One region of the Microbacterium triticisoli genome, then DNA from elsewhere that is predicted to be linked to it. Evidence: predicted binding sites of a transcription regulator. Region 1 holds the regulator's gene; each other region holds the start of a gene.
The links. Region 1 encodes HrcA, which represses chaperone genes, less so after heat shock. Its sites were predicted from a motif close to TTNGCACTCGNNNNNNNCGAGTGCNAA; they were not measured.

Region 1 (6,196 bases):
TGGACGTCGACACGCGATGCCGACACATCGACCGCCCTCCCGTCGAGCCAGACGCCGCCGCCGTCGCCGATGGTGATCGCCTCGCCGACGCGGACGCGACGCACGACAGCGGCATGCTTCGCCTCTGCCCCGGTGAGGGAGACGATGCCGCCCTCAGCGACGTCCGATGCCGACTCGACGACGAAATGCAGCGCCATGGCTCAGTGTCCGCGGAACCGGTCGCGCAGCTTCGAGAACAGTCCCTGCTGGAACTGCGCGAGCTGCGGCTCCGGCGCCTTGGCCTTCTTGGCGAAGTCCTCGATCAGCCGCCGCTGAGCGGAGTCCAGCTTGGTGGGCGTCAGCACCTGGACGCCGACGCGCAGGTCGCCGCGTTGCGTGCCGCGCAGCGGCGTGATGCCGCGGCCCTTGATTGTCAGGACGTCACCGGATTGCACGCCGGGACGGATCTCGAGCTCGACAGGACCGTCAAGGCCATCGATCGTCGTCTCGGTGCCCAGCACCGCATCCGTCATCGCGACTTCGAGCGTCGCAAGCAGGTCGTCGCCCTCACGGCTGTAGGTCGGATGCGGGGCCACGGTCACCTCGACGTACAGGTCACCGTTGGGGCCACCCGCCTTGCCGACCTCGCCGGAGCCGGGCAGCTGCAGACGCAGGCCCGTCTCGACACCGGCCGGGATGTCGAGCGACACCGTGCGGCGCGACCGGACGCGTCCCTGACCGCCGCACGTCGCGCACGGGTACGGGATCGTCGTGCCGTAGCCCTCGCAGGTCCCGCAGGGCTGAGAGGTGACGACGTTGCCGAGAAGGCTGCGCACCTGACGCTGCACGTGACCGGAGCCGCCGCAGATGTCGCACGTCACCGGAGAGGTGCCCTCCTGGCAGCAGGAGCCGTTGCAGGTCTCACACAACACCGCCGTGTCGACCTCGATGTCACGGTGCGCGCCGAAGACCACGTCACCGAGGTCCAGGTTGACGCGCACCAGCGCGTCCTGACCGCGCTCTCGACGCGATCTCGGACGGGCGCTGCGTCCGCCGCCGGCCGCCCCGAAGAACGTCTCGAAGATGTCGCCGAACCCGCCGAAGCCGCCGCCGAACCCGCCGTTCTCATCGCCGCCCATGTCGTAGCGACGGCGGGACTCCTCGTCGCTGAGCACGTCGTAGGCGTGCGTGACGAGTTTGAACCGCTCGGATGCATCCTCACCCGGGTTGACGTCCGGGTGCAGCTGCCGAGCGAGCCGCCGATACGCCTTCTTGATCTCGTCCTGGGACGCGTCGCGCGCCACCCCGAGGACCTCATAGTGGTCCGCCACAGTCACCTCTCGTCTTCGTCGAGCAGCCGGGACAGGTAACGGGCCACGGCCCGCGCTGCTGCCAGATTGCTCGGATAGTCCATCCGGGTCGGACCCATCACGCCGACGCGCGCCATCCCACCGGGGGTGGCGTAGTTGCTGGCCACGATGGATGCCTCACCCAGACCGAACGGCTCGTTCTCGGTGCCGATGCTGGCCGCGAGCCCCTGCTCGTCGGTCACCATCTCGCTCATCAGCCGCAGCAGCGTCACCTGCTCCTCGATCGCTTCGAGGAGGGGATGGATGCTGCCGCGGAAGTCCTGTCCGCGCCGCGCCAACGTCGCGGCGCCTGCCATGACGAGCTTCTCCTGCCGGAACTCGTCCAGCTCTTCCGCGATGACGCCGGCCAGAACGCTCTGGGCGATGTCCGACCGCCCAGGTTTCACGGTCGCGGCAAGGCCGCCGACCAGTTCGCGTGCTTCGCTCACGGCGCGCCCCGTGATCGAGGCGGACAGCCGGGCGCGGAGCACGGCGACCTCGGCCTCGTCGAGATCGACCGGGAGCCCGGCGATGCGCTGCGAGACCCCACCAGCGTCGGTCACCAGCACGACCAGCAGCCGGTTCGGCGCGAGCGCGACGAGTTCGAGATGTGTCAGATGCGCGCGCGCGAAGGAGGGGTACTGCGCCAGGGCGACCTGGCCGGTGAGCTGGGTCAGCACGCGCACCGTGCGCGCCATCAGATCATCCAGGTCGGCCGGGTCCGCGAGGAATGTCTCGATCGCGCTGCGCTGCGCCGTCGAGAGGGGCCGGAGCTGGGCGAGGTGGTTGACGAACACGCGGTAGCCCTTGTCGGTCGGCACGCGGCCGGACGACGTGTGCGGAGCGGTGATGAGCTCCTCGTCCTCGAGCAGTGCCATGTCGTTGCGGATCGTCGCCGCCGACACGCCGAACGAGTAGCGATCGACGATGGACTTGCTGCCGACCGGCTCGTGGGTGGCGACGTAATCCTGCACGATCGCCCGCAGGACCTGCAGACCGCGCTCACTGACCATGACCCGTCTCCCTCCCGCTGGCACTCACGGCTTCAGAGTGCCAATTCTATCCCTCGGTGGCGTGACAGCGCGCGCGACGTCGCTCACCGACCGGATTCGTCGGTGAGCTCGCGCACCACGGCGTCGGCCAGGAGGCGGCCCCTGAGCGTCAGCTGCACCCGGCCGCGCAGAGCGGGCGCCGCCTCGACGAGTCCATCGGCGATGAGGCCGGCGACACGGGATCGATTGCCCTCCGGCAGTTCGGCGATCGCGATCCCCTCGCGGATCCTACTGAGCAGCAGCACACGCTCCAGCATCCGGGATTCGTCGTCGGGGCGCTCGGTTCCGGCGGCGGGCGACTCGGATGCCGCGAGCCGCTGCGCATAGGCCGCCGGATGCTTGACGTTCCACCACCGCAGCCCCGCGACGTGGCTGTGCGCCCCTGGCCCGAAGCCCCACCAGTCGGTGCCGCGCCAGTAGGCGAGGTTGTGGCGGGAGCGCTGGTCAGGGGTCCGAGACCAGTTGCTCACTTCGTACCAGTCGAATCCGGCGTCCGCCAGGCGTCGATCGGCGAGCTCGTACATGTCGGCCTGCAGGTCGTCGTCCGGCGTCGGCACCTCGCCGCGGCGGATCTGGCGTGCGAGCTTCGTGCCGTCCTCGATGATGAGGGCGTACGCCGAGATATGGTCAGGGTCCAGCCCGAGGGCGGCGTCCAACGATCGCTCCCAGTCCTCCAGCGACTCCCCCGGCGCGCCGTAGATGAGGTCGACGCTCACCGCGAGCCCGGCCCCGCGCGCCGCGTCCACCGCGGTCCGCACGTTCGACGGTTCGTGCGTGCGGTCGAGCGCCGTGAGCACGTGCGGCACGGCGGACTGCATGCCGATCGACAGGCGCGTCACGCCGGCATCCGCCAGCGTCCGAGCGACCTGCGGGGTGACCGTGTCCGGATTCGCCTCCACGGTGACCTCGGCTCCGTCACGCAGGCCGAAGGCGTCGGTCGCTGCGGTCAGCATCCGTGCCAGGTCCCCGGGCGGCAGCAGCGTGGGGGTTCCTCCCCCGAAGAAGACCGTGTCCATGGGGCGCAGCGCACCGGCCTCGGCGAGCACACGGCGCGCGAGATCGATCTCGGCGATCAGCGTCGAGGCGTAGTCCTCCTGCTTGGCGCCGCGGAGCTCGCTCGAGGTGTACGTGTTGAAATCGCAGTAGCCGCAACGGACCCGGCAGAACGGCACATGCAGATACGCGGAGAACGGGGTCTGCGGATCGATCGTCAGATCGGCGGGCAAACGCCCGTCCACCGGCGCGGGGTCGCCGATCGGAAGAGGTCCGGCCATCAGAGCGGCGTCGCGTACAGCGGCGAGATCGCCCGCAGGTACCGGGCGAACAGCTCGCGGCGACGGCGCTTCACCAGCGTCGGCAGCGTGCGGTAGAGCAGACCGTTCGGCGCGTCGAACGCCCGGACCGTGAACCACACCTCGTCGTTGTCCTCGCGCCATTCGACGTCGAACGACTCCTCGCCGCGGACGACGGAGCCGCCCACCGTGCCGAGCACGAAGCCCACCCGTCGCGCCTCCTCGGTGACCGAGATCACGCGCAGTTCGGCATCCGCTCGCATGCCGGCGACGCGCCCGCGCAGATGCACGGTCATGCCCGCGCCGGCGTAGGGCAGGCCCTCCGAGTCGAACCGCTGCTCGACGTCGCGCCGGCTGGGGGCGATGGCGTTGCCCTCGGCATCGAAGCTGACGCCCGCGTAGGAGGGACCGGATGCCGGTCGCACATCCTCGACGGAGAGCCCGGCCGCGCGCTGCGCCGTCCACGACAGCAGAGCGTCACCGGCGGTGCGGAACCGCTCGACTCCGCTGCCGATCCGCCAGGATTCCTCGGCCGGGATGCTGTTCTCCGGCGGGTACTGCATGAGGTCGGGGGCATGCGTCGCCCCCACGGCCGCATAGTCCACCGTGTCGTCTCGGAAGGTACCGCGCCGCATGTTCTCCAGCCTACCCATCCTGCCTGGGAGCGCCCTGGCGACGCACGGCGTCCTGCACGATCCGTATGTAGCGACGGTGCGTGGATCGCTGCAGGATCCGCAATGCCGGCGCGACCATCCGCCATCGCAGCGACGACGGGCACGACACCGAACGTGCGGTGAACACGCCGTCGGGATCCAGCACGAACGATTCCTCCCCGTGCAGTGGATGCCCGGGTCGCGTCTCATAGCCGAACCCCGATGCGTCGGCCCAGACCACGCGCACCGGCTCCGCGAAACGGATGCCGAGCACGCGCTTGGCCAGCACGCCCTCTGCATCCGAAGACGGAGGTGCCTCCGGCGTCTCGAATCCTGCCCGCCGTTTGAGTTCCCAGCCGCCGATCAACTCCGCCACTGCGGCGCGGGCACCGGTCGGCACGATGACCGAGTTCTCCTCGAGACGCAGCCCCTGCGGAACGTCGACCACCGGATGCCGCGTGATCCCGCGCGGATACGGCGGCAGCGGCATCCCTACTTCTTGTCCTTGCCTTCGACGTCTCCCGAGAGCGCGGCGATGAACGCCTCCTGGGGGACCTCGACGCGACCGACCATCTTCATGCGCTTCTTGCCCTCCTTCTGCTTCTCGAGGAGTTTGCGCTTGCGGGTGATGTCACCGCCGTAGCACTTGGCGAGCACGTCCTTGCGGATCGCGCGGATCGTCTCGCGCGCGATGATGCGGGCGCCGATGGCCGCCTGGATCGGCACCTCGAACTGCTGGCGAGGGATGAGCTTGCGCAGGCGCTCGGCCATCATCGTGCCGTAGGCGTAGGCCTTGTCACGGTGCACGATCGAGCTGAACGCGTCGACCTTCTCGCCCTGGAGCAGGATGTCGACCTTCACGAGGTCGGCCTCCTGCTGTCCGGCGGGCTCGTAGTCCAGCGACGCATACCCCTGCGTCTTGGACTTGAGCTGATCGAAGAAGTCGAACACGATCTCGCCGAGCGGCATGTTGTAGCGCAGCTCGACGCGCTCCTCCGAGAAGTACTCCATCCCGAGCAGCGAACCGCGGCGCGACTGGCACAGCTCCATGACGGTGCCGACGTAGTCCTTGGGCAGCAGGATCGCGGTCTTCACCACGGGCTCCGACACCGAGCCGATGCGGCCGTCCGGGTATTCGCTCGGGTTCGTCACCGTCACGGTCTCGCCCGTGTCGCTCGTGAGCACCTCGTAGATCACGCTCGGCGCCGTGGTGATGAGGTCCAGACCGAACTCCCGCTCGAGGCGTTCGGTGATGATCTCGAGATGCAGCAGACCGAGGAAGCCGCAACGGAAACCGAAGCCGAGCGCGACGGAGGTCTCCGGCTCGTACTGCAGCGACGCATCCGAGAGCTTCAGCTTGTCCAGCGCCTCGCGCAGCTCGGCGTAGTCGCTGCCGTCGATCGGGTAGATCCCCGAGAACACCATCGGCTTCGGGTCCGTGTACCCGGGCAGCGCCTGGGTGGAGGGCTTGCGCGCGGTGGTGATCGTGTCGCCGACCTTCGACAGCCGCACGTCCTTCACGCCCGTGATCAGGTAACCGACCTCGCCCACACCGAGGCCCTTGGAGGGCACAGGCTCCGGGCTCGACACGCCGACTTCGAGCGCCTCGTGCGTCGCACCCGTGGACATCATCTGGATGCGCTCGCGCGGGCTCAGGCTGCCGTCGACCATGCGGACGTACGTGACGACCCCGCGGTACGCGTCGTAGACGGAGTCGAAGATCATCGCCCTGGCCGGGGCCTCCGCGTCACCGGTCGGCGCGGGGATCTCCTGGACGAGCCGGTCGAGGAGATCCTCGACGCCGACACCGGTCTTGCCCGACACGCGCAGCACGTCCTCCGGCTTGCCTCCGATGAGCGACGCCAGTTCCT
Region 2 (6,196 bases), 960 kb from region 1:
GGAGATCATCGGACGCTGGTTCGCCGCACGTCCGGGTGTGCGCGACGACATCGTCCTCGCCACGAAGGTCCACTCGCCGATGGTGGCGCCCACGGACGACGGCGATGTCGTCAACGCCCGCGGAGCGTCCGCCTGGCAGGTGCGCCGCGAGGCGATCGGGTCGCTGCGTCGACTGCAGACCGACCGCATCGACCTCTACCAGTTCCACCACATCGACCGTCACATCCCGTGGGAGGAGATGTGGCAGGCCATGGAGATCCTGGTCGCCCGCGGCGAGGTCGTCTACACGGGCAGCTCCAACTTCGCCGCCTGGAACATCGCGCAGGCCAACGAGATCGCGAAGCAGCGGCACTTCCTCGGTCTGGTCAGCGAGCAGTCCCTGTACAACCTCACGCAGCGCATGATCGAGCTCGAGGTCCTCCCTGCCGCTCGCCACTACGGGCTCGGCGTCCTGCCGTGGTCGCCGCTCGGCGGCGGACTGCTCAGCGGAGGATCCACCGACGCGAACGCCCGCTCGAACACCGGGCGCGCAGCCGAGCTCCGTGCCTCGCATCAGGATCAGGTCGACGCATACGAGCGCTTCGCCCACGAGCGGGGCTGGAAGCCGGCGGCTCTCGGGCTGGCGTGGCTGCTGCATCAGCCCGGCGTGACGGGACCCATCATCGGTCCCCGCACCGTCGCGCAGCTGGAGTCGGCCGTCGCGGCCCTCGACATCGCGTTGAGCGAGGACGACCTCCGTGCGCTCGATGAGATCTTCCCCGGTCCTGGCGGCCAGGCTCCGGAGGCCTACGCCTGGTGAGGTGAGGCGACGCCGAACACGTCGGGATCGACGGGGCGCTGCGCGCGCGGCAGCTTCGCCACCACCAACCGGTACGACTCGGTCACCAGCTCTTCGATGAGTCCCGGCTCGAGCGACGGACCCGGTGTCACCGAGATCCAGTGCTTCTTGTTCACGTGGTAGCCAGGCGCGATGTCGGCGAAGGTCGCGCAGAGCGCCTCGGCATCCTCGGGGTGCGACTTCACCGTCACCATCGCCCGGCCGGAGTACTGCGTCTGCAGCATGAAGACCTTTCCACGGACCTTGAAGACATCCCACTCCGGGCCGAACGGATGCTCGAGACCGGCGCCGGGCAGCTCGTCGACCCGGGCCGTCGCCGCGGCCAGCAGGGTTTCGTCATCCATCAGAACAGCTTCTCCGCCGCGCCCTTGTCGTTGGCGCGCGGGGTCGCGACGACCCGCCCGTCCAGGGAAGCCGCGGCCGCCAGCGCATCGTCGATCACATCGCGGCCGCCCTCGGCCAGCAGCCAATCGCGTGCGTGGTCGGTCGGGATCAGCACTGGCATCCGATCATGGATCCCGGCCAGGTGCTCGGGGGCGGGGCGCATGACGATCGAGAAGCACGTGAACCACTGGCCGTCCGTCGTGCGGCCCCGCTGCGTGACCGCCGCCATGCCGAACAGGGCACCGCTGTCGAGACCGAACTCGTGCCACACCCGGTCGGGCTTGCGCAGTTCGAACCAGCCCGTCGCCGGGACGATCGCGCGGGAACGAGCCTTGCCAGGCTGATCCTGCAGACGCTCGGAGCGCGTGTTGATCGACGGGAACTTCGCCGGCCCGCCGTTCACGAGGAACCCCCACCACGCGGGCTCCAGCGTCGCCTCGCCGTCGATGGGGAGCACGATCGGATTGAGGTTGCGCAGGTTCTTGCCGGTCGGACGCAGCGTCTCACCGGCGTTGCGCTGCGCCCACTCGCGCAGCCCGTCGAGGATGTCGGCATCCGCCTCGGCCAGCAGCTCGGCGTCGGTGAATCGAGGATCGAGTCCGTAGCTTGCGCACATGCGGCCAGAGTAGTCCTGACCACGGACATCCGGTGCGGACCGGTTCGGGTAGCGTGGCACGGTGCCCACGACCCGCCAGCTGCCCGCCTTCGCGGCGATCGGAGGCGCGGTCGCGATCGGAGCGATGACCGCCGTCCAGGCGCGCATCAACGGCGTCCTCGGCGTCCGTCTCGAAGACGGCGTCGTCGCAGGCCTCGTCTCGTTCGGGTCCGGTCTGCTGCTGCTGGTCGTCCTGGTCGGGGTGGTGCCCTCCGGGCGAGCCGGAATGGTGCGATTGTGGCGCGGCGTTCGGTCGGGCGGCATCCCGCCGTGGATGCTGCTGGGCGGCGCGTGCGGCGCGTTGACCGTCACCACACAGGGACTGACCGCAGCCGTCCTCGGGGTGTCCCTGTTCACAGTCGGCGTGGTGGCCGGGCAGACGCTGCACAGCCTGATCCTCGACCGCATCGGCTTCGGTCCGGCCGGGGTGGTCGCCGTCACCATGGGGCGCGTCGCCGGGGGAGCGCTCGCTCTGGTCGCGGTAGGCATCTCGCTGGGCGGTGACGTGCTCGCCTCGGCGCCGCTGTGGATGCTGATCCTGCCCTTCGCCGCGGGCATCGGCATCGCATGGCAGCAGGCGGCGAACGGCCGGCTCGCGCAGCGCGTCGGGTCGCCGGTGATCGCCACCACGATGAGCTTCATCGCAGGGACCGTCGTGCTCGCGCTCGCCGCCGGCATCAGCGTGATCGTCAACGGGCCACCCGCGTCCCTGCCCACCGAGCCATGGGTGTACCTCGGCGGACTGCTGGGCGTCGTCTACATCTTCCTCGGTGCACGACTGGTCGCGCAGACCGGCGTCCTGCTGCTGGGGCTCGGGTCCGTGCTCGGTCAGCTCATCACGGCCGTGATCATCGATGCCGTCTGGCCCGCCGAGGCAGGGCCGTCGCTCTGGCAGACGGTGGCGATGGTCGCCGTCGCGGTGGCGAGCGTCCTCGTCGCTGTGATCCGTCCGCGCCGGCGCTGAAGGTCGGCTACTTCTTCGACTTCTTCTGCGGCATCCGGGTCAGCAGGGCCCTGGCGTCCACGGGCTTGCGGCGCCCAGGCTTCTTCTCGGGCTTGCCGCCGACGTAGAGCCAGCCCAGCAGTTCTTCGTTCTTCTTGAGCCCGTGCGCCTTCGCGACCGCCTTCGACCGCGTGTAATGCCCGGTGCGCCAGATGACGCCCCAGCCCGCCTCGTCGAGCAGCAGGCTCAGCGTGTGGGCGACGCCGGAGGCGACGGCCTCCTGCTCCCAGCGGGGGACCTTGTCGCTGTTGCGGTAGCTGGCGACGATCGCGATGAGCAGCGAGGCGCGCAACGGCTTCGACGACGGATGCTTGTCGCCCTCCGCTTTTGCGATCGCCGTACCGAGTCGTTCGCGGTCCGCACCGCGCAGCTCGATGAGCCGCCATGGGCGCAACGACGAGTGATCCGCCACGCGCCCTGCAGCCGCGACGAGCGGCAGCAGCTGCTCACGGGTCGGGGCCTCGTCTGTGACCTTCGACCAGGACTGCCGAGCGCGGACCGCGTCGAGTGCGCTCACGCCTGCGGTGCCTCTGGAGTCTCGGGGGAGAAGTTCAGGGCGAGCGAGTTCATGCAGTACCGGTCGCCCGTCGGTGTGCCGAATCCGTCGGGGAAGACGTGGCCCAGGTGCGATCCGCAGTTCGCGCAGCGCACCTCCGTGCGCACCATGCCGAGGGTGGTGTCCTCGATGAGCTCGACCGCCTCAGGGCGGATGGACTCGTAGAAGCTCGGCCAGCCGCAGCCGGAATCGAACTTGGTGCCGCTCCGGAACAGCTCCGCACCGCACGCACCGCAGGTGTAGAGGCCTGCGCGGGCTTCGTCGAGCAGCTCGCCCGTCCAGGCCCGTTCGGTCGCCGCCTGGCGCAGCACCGCGTACTGCTGATCGCTGAGCTCTGCACGCCACTCGGCGTCTGACTTGTTCACGCTGTAGGACATCGGACCTCCTGAGTCGTGAACCATTCTCTCGCGTCCGGGAGCGGATCGGCGCGTGCGGGCTGCAAGCGCGCTGGGAGTGGCTCCCCTGATTGCCGCGGCGCGCGGCGTAGGCTTCGGGCATGCTCGGAGATCTGACGGACCGCGACCGCGCGATTCTCGCGCTCGAGGTCTCCTGGCCGAGGCACAGCGGATCGAAGGAAGAAGCGATCCGCACGCAGCTCGGGATGAGCCCGGCGCGCTACTACCAGCTGCTGTGGCGCCTCATCGACACCGAGCAGGCGCTCGAGCACGACCCTCTGCTGGTCAGGCGCCTCCGGCGGATCCGTGATGCCCGCGGGGTGCAGCGCAGTGCGCGGATGCAGGGCTTCGTCGGCTGAGATCGGGCGACACCCGCATCCTGGACGTCTCCGATGAGGACGCCGAGATGCATGCCATAGCATCGAGGGGTGTCCAAGCCCGTTCGTGATCGATTCGACGACGTCCCCCGCACATCCGGACGTGTAGGCGCGCACCGCGCCGAGAATCCCGGAGGCAACGGCTGGATGGTCCTGCTCTGGTCCGTCGTCGCCGCCCTCGTCCTGCTCGTGGTCGGGATCTTCATCTCGCTCGTCGTCATGGGACGCATCGCGCTGGTCCCCGAGACGCAGGAGACCGTGGCACCCACTCCGCAGGAGACCGCGGTCCTGGACACCTCCTACTCGGTCCTCATCCTCAACGCCACGCCGGACGACGGCCTCGACGATCAGATGCGCGACGAACTGATCAACGCCGGATTCACTGCTGACCTCGTCCTGGCCACGGACGGGAACGCCGACGATTTCCCCGAGACGACGATCTACTACATCGACGCGGCGGATGAGGAGGCCGCGCTCGCGCTGGCCGATCTCATCGGCGGCGCGGCGGTGGAGCAGAGCGACTACTACGCCGCGATGAACGACACCGGACAGGCCCAGTTGACGGTCGTGATCGGTCTCGATCGCGTGGAAGAGGCACCCGCCGAGTAGGCCGCCGACGAGCGCCGGCAGCCTCCGACCGGCGACTGTTTCTCCCGTGGCGTACGCGGCTTGCACTCGATGGGGTCGAGTGCCAGAATGGGCGTTAGCACTCGATCACTCTGAGTGCTAAACCGAACGTATACGTCCAGGAGGGACGACAAAACTCATGGCAAAGATCATCGCTTTCGATGAGGAGGCCCGTCGCGGTCTCGAGCGCGGCCTGAACATCCTCGCCGACGCTGTCAAGGTGACCCTCGGCCCGCGCGGTCGCAACGTCGTACTCGAGAAGAAGTGGGGCGCACCCACGATCACGAACGACGGCGTCTCGATCGCCAAGGAGATCGAGCTGGACGACCCGTACGAGAAGATCGGCGCGGAGCTCGTCAAGGAGGTCGCCAAGAAGACCGATGACGTCGCCGGTGACGGAACAACCACCGCGACCGTGCTCGCTCAGGCGCTCGTCCGCGAAGGCCTGCGCAACGTCGCAGCCGGCGCAGACCCGATCTCACTGAAGAAGGGCATCGAGAAGGCCGTCGCGGCCATCACCGAAGAGCTGCTCTCCAGCGCCAAGGAGATCGAGTCCAAGGAGGAGATCGCGGCCACCGCGTCCATCTCCGCCGCTGACGCCTCGATCGGCGAGTTGATCGCCGAGGCGATCGACAAGGTCGGCAAGGAGGGCGTCGTCACCGTCGAGGAGTCGCAGACCTTCGGCACCGAGCTCGAGCTCACCGAGGGCATGCGCTTCGACAAGGGCTACATCAACCCCTACTTCGTCACGGACCCCGACCGCCAGGAAGCCGTGTTCGAGGAGCCCTACATCCTCATCGCCAACTCGAAGATCTCGAACATCAAGGACCTGCTCCCGGTGGTCGACAAGGTCATCCAGGACGGCAAGGAGCTCGTCATCATCGCCGAGGACGTCGAGGGCGAGGCGCTCGCGACTCTCGTGCTCAACAAGATCCGCGGCATCTTCAAGTCGGCTGCCGTCAAGGCTCCCGGCTTCGGCGACCGCCGCAAGGCGCAGCTGCAGGACATCGCGATCCTCACCGGTGGTCAGGTCATCACCGAAGAGGTCGGTCTCAAGCTCGAGAACACGACGCTGGATCTGCTCGGCCGTGCGCGCAAGGTCATCATCACCAAGGATGAGACCACGATCATCGAGGGCGCCGGCGAGGCTGACGCCATCGAGGGTCGCGTGACCCAGATCCGTCGCGAGATCGACAACACCGACAGCGACTACGACCGCGAGAAGCTGCAGGAGCGCCTGGCGAAGCTCGCCGGTGGCGTCGCCGTCATCAAGGCGGGCGCTGCGACCGAGGTCGAGCTCAAGGAGCGCAAGCACCGCATCGAGGACGCCGTCCGCAACGCGAAGGCAGCTGTGGAAGAGG
Region 3 (6,196 bases), 640 kb from region 1:
CGTTGACGACGAGCTGCGCGAACTGCGGGAGAAGGCCTACGGACCCGGTGGCGAGCTGACGGCTGCCGAGGCGGAGCGCCTCGAGGAGTTGCAGGCGCGCGCACGCGGGACGGCCCCTGCGCGCGCAGCGAGCACGGAGCTCGAGGCCGGACATCACGACGAAGCGCCGGCGCAGGCCAGCCGCACGATCGACCCGCCGGCTGCGGGCTCCACCGTATTCCGGGAGCCGGAGTCCCTCGACGAGCCTGAGGAAGGCACGGACACCGAGCCGGCCGACACCCGTGCGGCATCCGCCGGTCTGCGCGGCATCTCGAAACGCCGGTGGTTCCCGTTCGCGGCCGTCGCCGTCGCGCTCCTCCTCGGATTCGGTGCGGGCTTCGCCGTGTTCGGACAGAGCGTGGTGCGATCGATCGCGCTCTCGATCGCGGTCGGTGCCGAGCAGGCCGCGCTCGAGGAAGCGGGAGATTACGACCCCGGCTCGATCACGCCCATCGGGCAGTCGCACGGCGCGACGGTCTGGAACGCGACCAGGCAGGACGGCGAGATGCAGTGCGTCGTCATCACTCGCGACACGAGCGAGGCGAACGGGTGCCACCCGACCGATCAGATCGAGGAGAACGGGTTCTGGCTGGGCACCTCGCTGGACATTCCGGAGACCGAAGGCAGCCCGGCCGGAAGCCTGGATGTCAGCCTCGTCCGAGACGTCGACGGCGACATCACGATGGTCAGTCGTTTCTGGACGGCTGACCGGTGGGACTGGCGCGCGCAGTACACCGCGAGCGAGCTCGCCTACATCGATCGGATCGAGAGCGAGACCGGCATCCCCGGAGAGACGCTGCAGATCGTCGGATACGACGACGAGACCCCGATCTGGCTGGAGTACACGGGCATGGGCACGTGCATCCTCGTCGCCGTGATCGACGGCGTCGATCGGGCGTGCACCCAGTACGCCGACGAGGACGTGACCCTGGAGATCGCCGGCCCCGACGGCACCGTCACGCGCTACCAGGTGACCGTCTCCAGCTCGCGCGGCCCGTTGCTCACGATCGAACGCGTGCCCGCTCCCGGTGTCGATACAGGGATCGACGACCGGACCGGAGACGTGGAGCCGTGAGGGAAGCGGATGCTGCGGAGCTCGCTTCTCTGAGAGCGAAGGCCTACGGACCGAACGGCTCGCTCACGGATGCCGAGGCGGAGCGGCTCAGGGAGTTGCAGGACGCGACGCGCACGCCGGACCGAGTCGCCGATCCAGCGCCTGGGGCATCCCAGACGACCGACCCGGTCGAGCCGGTCGAGCCGGAAGAACCCGCCACCGGGCCCGTCGACGACGCGCAGTCACCGCCGCCGCGTCGACGCAGGCTCATTCCGGCGGCCGTCATCGCTCTCGCGGTCGTCGTGGGGACCGGCGTCGGATGGGCGCTGGCGACCGGAGCGTCGTCGTCCACGATCGAGCTGACCTCGCAGCAGCAGGAGTGGCAGGACGCCCTCGCCGCGGCGGGGGAGTACGACGAAGGCTCGTTGCGGGCCATCGCGGTCGACACCGCCACGCAGATCAGTGGCGACGCGAGCCCCGTCGTGTGGGCCGCGACGAAGGATCACGGCGCGGAGCTCTGCGTCATCGTCGGGGATGCGGACGGCGATGCAGCGACGTGCGCGGAGGAGTACGTCGTGCGGCGGGATTCGCTCGTGGCGTCCTACCCGCGTGCCGACGCGGAGCGCGACTCCGTCACGATCACGACGGCGCTGGCGCTGATATCGCCCGACGGTGAGCTCACCGGTCGGCTCTCGACGCACTGGATCGAGTCCTCGGAGGCAGGACCCGTGTCCGCGGATGCTCTCGCGCGGGACACCGCCCTGATCTCACGGGAGTTCGTCGTGGAATCGTTCGAGGTGGTCGGAGCCTTCGAGGAGTACCCGGTGTGGCTCACCACGATCGCCGGAGGGCAGTCGTGCCTGACCTACGTCGGCGAGTCCGGCGGTCCGTTCTTCACTTGCACCTCGACACAGGGCGTGGCGGACGCGCCGCTGCGTCTCGACATCATCTCCCACGACATGGGCGAACCGGACGGCGCCGGAGAACGGACCACGTTCGAGCTCACGTTCCCCGACCCGGCGTCGCGTCAGCTCCTGATCACGCGCACACCAGAGGACGAGATCCAGCCCATCGGCTGAGCAGCCTCAGACCCGATCGGCCAGCACAGCCGTCCGGTGATCGCCGATCCGCGCGAGGATCAGCGTCGCGCTCCGCGACCCGCTCAGCTTCAGCTTGCGGCGGAAGGATGCCGGATCGATGTCCATGCCGCGCTTCTTGATCTCCAGCGTTCCGATGTCGGCTCGGCGCAGGGCGGCGTTGATCGCCTTGATGTTCGCCGGCATCGACTCGCGCACGCGGAACGACTGCACGAACGGGCTGGTGACCGCGGCATCCCCCGTGAGATACGCGATGTGCTCGTCCAGCATCCCGGCGTCGAGGCTCCGTGCGACGTCGCCGATCAGACGGGCACGGATGACAGCGCCGTCCGGTTCGTGGACGAAGGCGCCGAGCGGGCGCACCTCGGCATCCTCGGCATCGGCTCCCGCAGTCAGCTCGTGCGACTCGTCGCCGCGGATCACGAGCGCGGCGCGGCGGACGCCTTCCCGCGCCAGAGCGCCGGTCCAGACGACGAGCTCGACGACGCTGCCCTCAGCGCTCACCCATTGCGCCTCGGCATCCTCGGGGAGCGCGTCCCTGTCGTGCCCCGGACCGAGCTTGATGCCGGTCGGGATGCGGGTGGCCACGTCGAACGCCCAGTCCAGCGAGGGGGAGTAGTCGGATGCCGTCACGCGCAGCGTCTCGCTGTGACCGGAGGTGCGGCGCGCCGGGTCCATCCAGATCGCTGTGCTGTTCCCGCGGAGATGTGCGTCGTCTTCGGACGTTTCGGGGGTGAACCTCCGAAGATGGCGCACATCTCCGAAGATCGTGCTCACCGCATCCTCCGCCGTCCCGTGCGACACGGAGGCATCCTCGCCGAACGCCGCCAGGTTGTACGCCGCGATCGCCGCCGTGACCTCATCGACGTCGACGGCCGTGACGGTCAGCCCGGCGCCCGCGAACGCGAGCGCGTCTCCGCCGATGCCGCAGCCGAGATCCGCCACGTGCGCGATCCCCGCGTTCCGCATGCGCCCGGCGTGCCGAGCCGCGACGCCCAGACGCGTGGCCTGCTCGAGACCTGCCTGCGTGAACAGCATCCGCTGTGCGAACGGGCCGAACTTCGCGGTGGCCTTGGTGCGCAGCCTCGCCTGACCGACGACGGCGGAGACCAGTTCGGGGGAGTGGCCGGCGGCACGCAGACGTGAGACGACTCTCGCCACATCGGTTGTGGACTCGATGCTCCCGACGTCGTCGAGCAGATCCAGTCCGTCCGGGGTGAGCAGGGCGGCGAGCTCGGTCATCTCCACCGGTTCAGCCTACGCGGCACGCGTTCGCCCAGCGCGTTACGCCTCACTGGCACTCGCATTGCGTGAGTGCCAGCCGACGTCATACACTGGCATTAGCACTCTCGGGTTGAGAGTGCGAACGAGTCTTTCGTGTCAGCGTCAAGAAAGAAGAGGTAGACCGTGTCGGTTTCCATCAAGCCGCTCGAGGACCGCATCGTCATCAAGCAGGTCGAGGCCGAGCAGACCACCGCGAGTGGACTGGTCATCCCCGACACCGCCAAGGAGAAGCCCCAGGAGGGCGAGGTCGTGGCCGTGGGCCCCGGCCGCATCGATGACAACGGCAACCGTGTTCCGCTCGACGTCGCCGTCGGCGACCGCGTGCTCTACAGCAAGTACGGCGGCACCGAGGTGAAGTTCGGCGCAGACGAGTTCCTCGTCCTGTCGGCCCGCGACGTCCTCGCGGTCGTCGTGCGCTGATCTGAGCGACCATCGCTTCGAAGGCCCGGATGCATCACGCATCCGGGCCTTCGTGCTTCCCCGGCCAGGGCTGATCCGTTTCCTGCCAACGTGGCAGCTCGTGGCATCCGACGTCCGGGCCCGGTCGTAGGGTGGATCAGTGATCACGAAGACCCCGCCCCGCACGGAGCAGACCACCGGGGCGTTGTACGCCCTCGGCGCGTACCTGCTCTGGGGCGTCCTCCCGCTGTACTTCCTCCTGCTCGCGCCCACCGGCCCCTGGGAGGTCGTCGCCTGGCGGGTGCTCTTCTCGCTCGCGTTCTGCGTCATCCTGCTCGCGATCACGCGGGGGTGGCAGCGGCTCCTGGCCATCGTCCGGCAGCCGCGCCTGCTCGGCCTCACCGCGCTCGCCGGCGTCCTCATCTACGTCAACTGGCAGGCGTTCCTCATCGGCACGCTCGACGACAAGGTGGTCGAAACCGCCCTGGGGTACTTCATCAACCCGATCACGACGGTGCTGCTGGGAGTGTTCGTCCTGCACGAGCGGATGCGCCGGCTGCAGTGGGCAGCGGTCGGCATCGCCGCGCTCGCGGTCGTCGTGATCATCGTGGGGTACGGCACGGTCCCGTGGATCGCGCTGACGCTCACGCTCTCGTTCGGCGTCTACGGTCTGATCAAGAAGAAGATCGGTCCGTCGGTGGATGCCGTCAGCGGGCTGACCGTCGAATCGTTCTGGCTCATCCCCATCGCGGTCGTCCAGTTGATCGCGGTCGGCGCGACCACCGGCATCACGATCGGGAACAACGGCGTCTGGCACACGCTCCTGCTGTCCTTCGCCGGCGTCGCGACCGCGGTTCCCCTGCTGCTGTTCGCCTCCGGTGCACGACGCATCAATCTCACCGTGATCGGGATGATCCAGTTCATCACCCCGATCATGCAGTTCCTCATCGGCGTGGTCCTCCTGCACGAACCGATGCCGACCGAGCGCTGGATCGGCTTCATCCTGGTCTGGGCGGCGGTTGCCGTCTTCGTGGTCGACCTCGTCCTCGCCGCACGGCGGCACCGCCGAATGCCGGCGGCCGAACTCGTCTGATCCGCGGCATCCGCGTCGTCATCTGCGCGAAATCAGATCGTTAGCGCACCGATACCCGCAGGCGCCGGGCCCGGTCATAGTGTTAGAGCACCCGGACGTGGTACCGCCATGTTCGCTGTTGTCGAAGGAGCAATATGAACGGTTTGCAGGGTTCGCGCCCCAAGCTGCTGGCAGGAATCGCACTGCTGGGAGCGTCGGCGCTGGTCATGGCGGGGTGCAGCACACCCACACCCGCCCCCGAGTCGTCTGAGGCGACGAACGAGCGTCCCGAGAACGTCGATCTGTCGCTGACGCTGGGCTCGCTCCTGCCCGCGACGGGAACGCTGGCCTTCCTCGGCGCTCCCATGGAGGCGGGCGTCCAGCTCGCCGTCGAGCAGATCAACGAAGCGGATGCAGGCATCCAGGTGGAGCTCGTCAGCGAAGACGAGGGCGACCTGGACAACAAGGCGTACGAGACCTCGATCACGAACCTCCAGAGCGCGGGCATCACGGCCATGGTCGGTGCCGCGTCCTCGAGCGTGACGAAGCTGATCCTCGACGGCAACGCCGGTGCGGGCATCCTCACGGTCTCGCCGTCGAACACGTCGCCGGACTTCTCGGGCATCAACGACCTCTACTTCCGCACCGCGCCGAGCGACCTGCTCCAGGGCGAGGTCCTGGGCAACCAGATCGCCGAGGACGGGCACAAGACGCTCGGCATCATCTACCAGAACGACCCGTACGGCACGGGCCTGTTCGAGGCCATCAAGACGACGTTCGAGGGCACCGGTGGCGAGGTCGTCGCCGAGGCGTCCTACAACCAGGGCGATGGCCAGTTCAACGCTCAGGTGCAGACGATCGCCGCCGAGAAGCCAGACGCGGTCGCCGTCGTCTCGTACGACCAGTTCGCGACCATCGCGCCGCTGCTGGGCAATGCGGGCATCGACACCGGTGCACTGTACCTGGTCGACGGCAACCTCAAGGACTGGCCGGACCTTCCCGTCAGCCTCGAGGGGTCGAAGGGCACCCGTGCCGGCGCCGAGCTGCCTGACGACTTCATCGACCAGCTCAACGAGGTCTGGACCGCCGGTGGCAACGAGCCCATCGACGCGCTGACCTACTCCGCTGAGGCGTACGACGCCGCGACGCTCATCGCGCTGTCGGCCCTGTACGCGGTTTCCGTCGAAGGCGCCGACATCGCGGGAGCGATGCGCACGGTGTCCGGTGGCGAGGGCGAGGGCGAGCCGTGCA

Region 2: a site for HrcA is predicted at 4,912-4,938, ahead of groL (chaperonin GroEL). Genes of this name have one in related genera too.
Region 3: a site for HrcA is predicted at 3,485-3,511, ahead of groES (co-chaperone GroES). Genes of this name have one in related genera too.

What each region holds. Positions count from the first base shown of each region.
Region 1 covers NZ_CP107546.1:1,816,742-1,822,937, forward strand. The annotation lists gene OED01_RS08990 (16S rRNA (uracil(1498)-N(3))-methyltransferase) at 1-197, opposite strand, end outside; gene dnaJ (molecular chaperone DnaJ) at 201-1,310, opposite strand; gene hrcA (heat-inducible transcriptional repressor HrcA) at 1,313-2,341, opposite strand; gene hemW (radical SAM family heme chaperone HemW) at 2,425-3,654, opposite strand; gene OED01_RS09010 (DUF1990 family protein) at 3,654-4,307, opposite strand; gene OED01_RS09015 (DUF1990 domain-containing protein) at 4,318-4,815, opposite strand; gene lepA (translation elongation factor 4) at 4,818-6,196, opposite strand, start outside.
Region 2 covers NZ_CP107546.1:856,374-862,569, forward strand. The annotation lists gene OED01_RS04240 (aldo/keto reductase) at 1-799, shown strand, start outside; gene OED01_RS04245 (MmcQ/YjbR family DNA-binding protein) at 787-1,182, opposite strand; gene OED01_RS04250 (SOS response-associated peptidase) at 1,182-1,838, opposite strand; gene OED01_RS04255 (DMT family transporter) at 1,900-2,841, shown strand; gene OED01_RS04260 (nitroreductase family protein) at 2,849-3,397, opposite strand; gene msrB (peptide-methionine (R)-S-oxide reductase MsrB) at 3,394-3,813, opposite strand; gene OED01_RS04270 (DUF3263 domain-containing protein) at 3,933-4,190, shown strand; gene OED01_RS04275 (LytR C-terminal domain-containing protein) at 4,260-4,817, shown strand; gene groL (chaperonin GroEL) at 4,975-6,196, shown strand, end outside.
Region 3 covers NZ_CP107546.1:2,461,583-2,467,778, reverse strand. The annotation lists gene OED01_RS12065 (hypothetical protein) at 1-1,114, shown strand, start outside; gene OED01_RS12060 (hypothetical protein) at 1,111-2,172, shown strand; gene OED01_RS12055 (THUMP-like domain-containing protein) at 2,179-3,438, opposite strand; gene groES (co-chaperone GroES) at 3,598-3,894, shown strand; gene rarD (EamA family transporter RarD) at 4,037-4,966, shown strand; gene OED01_RS12040 (ABC transporter substrate-binding protein) at 5,101-6,196, shown strand, end outside.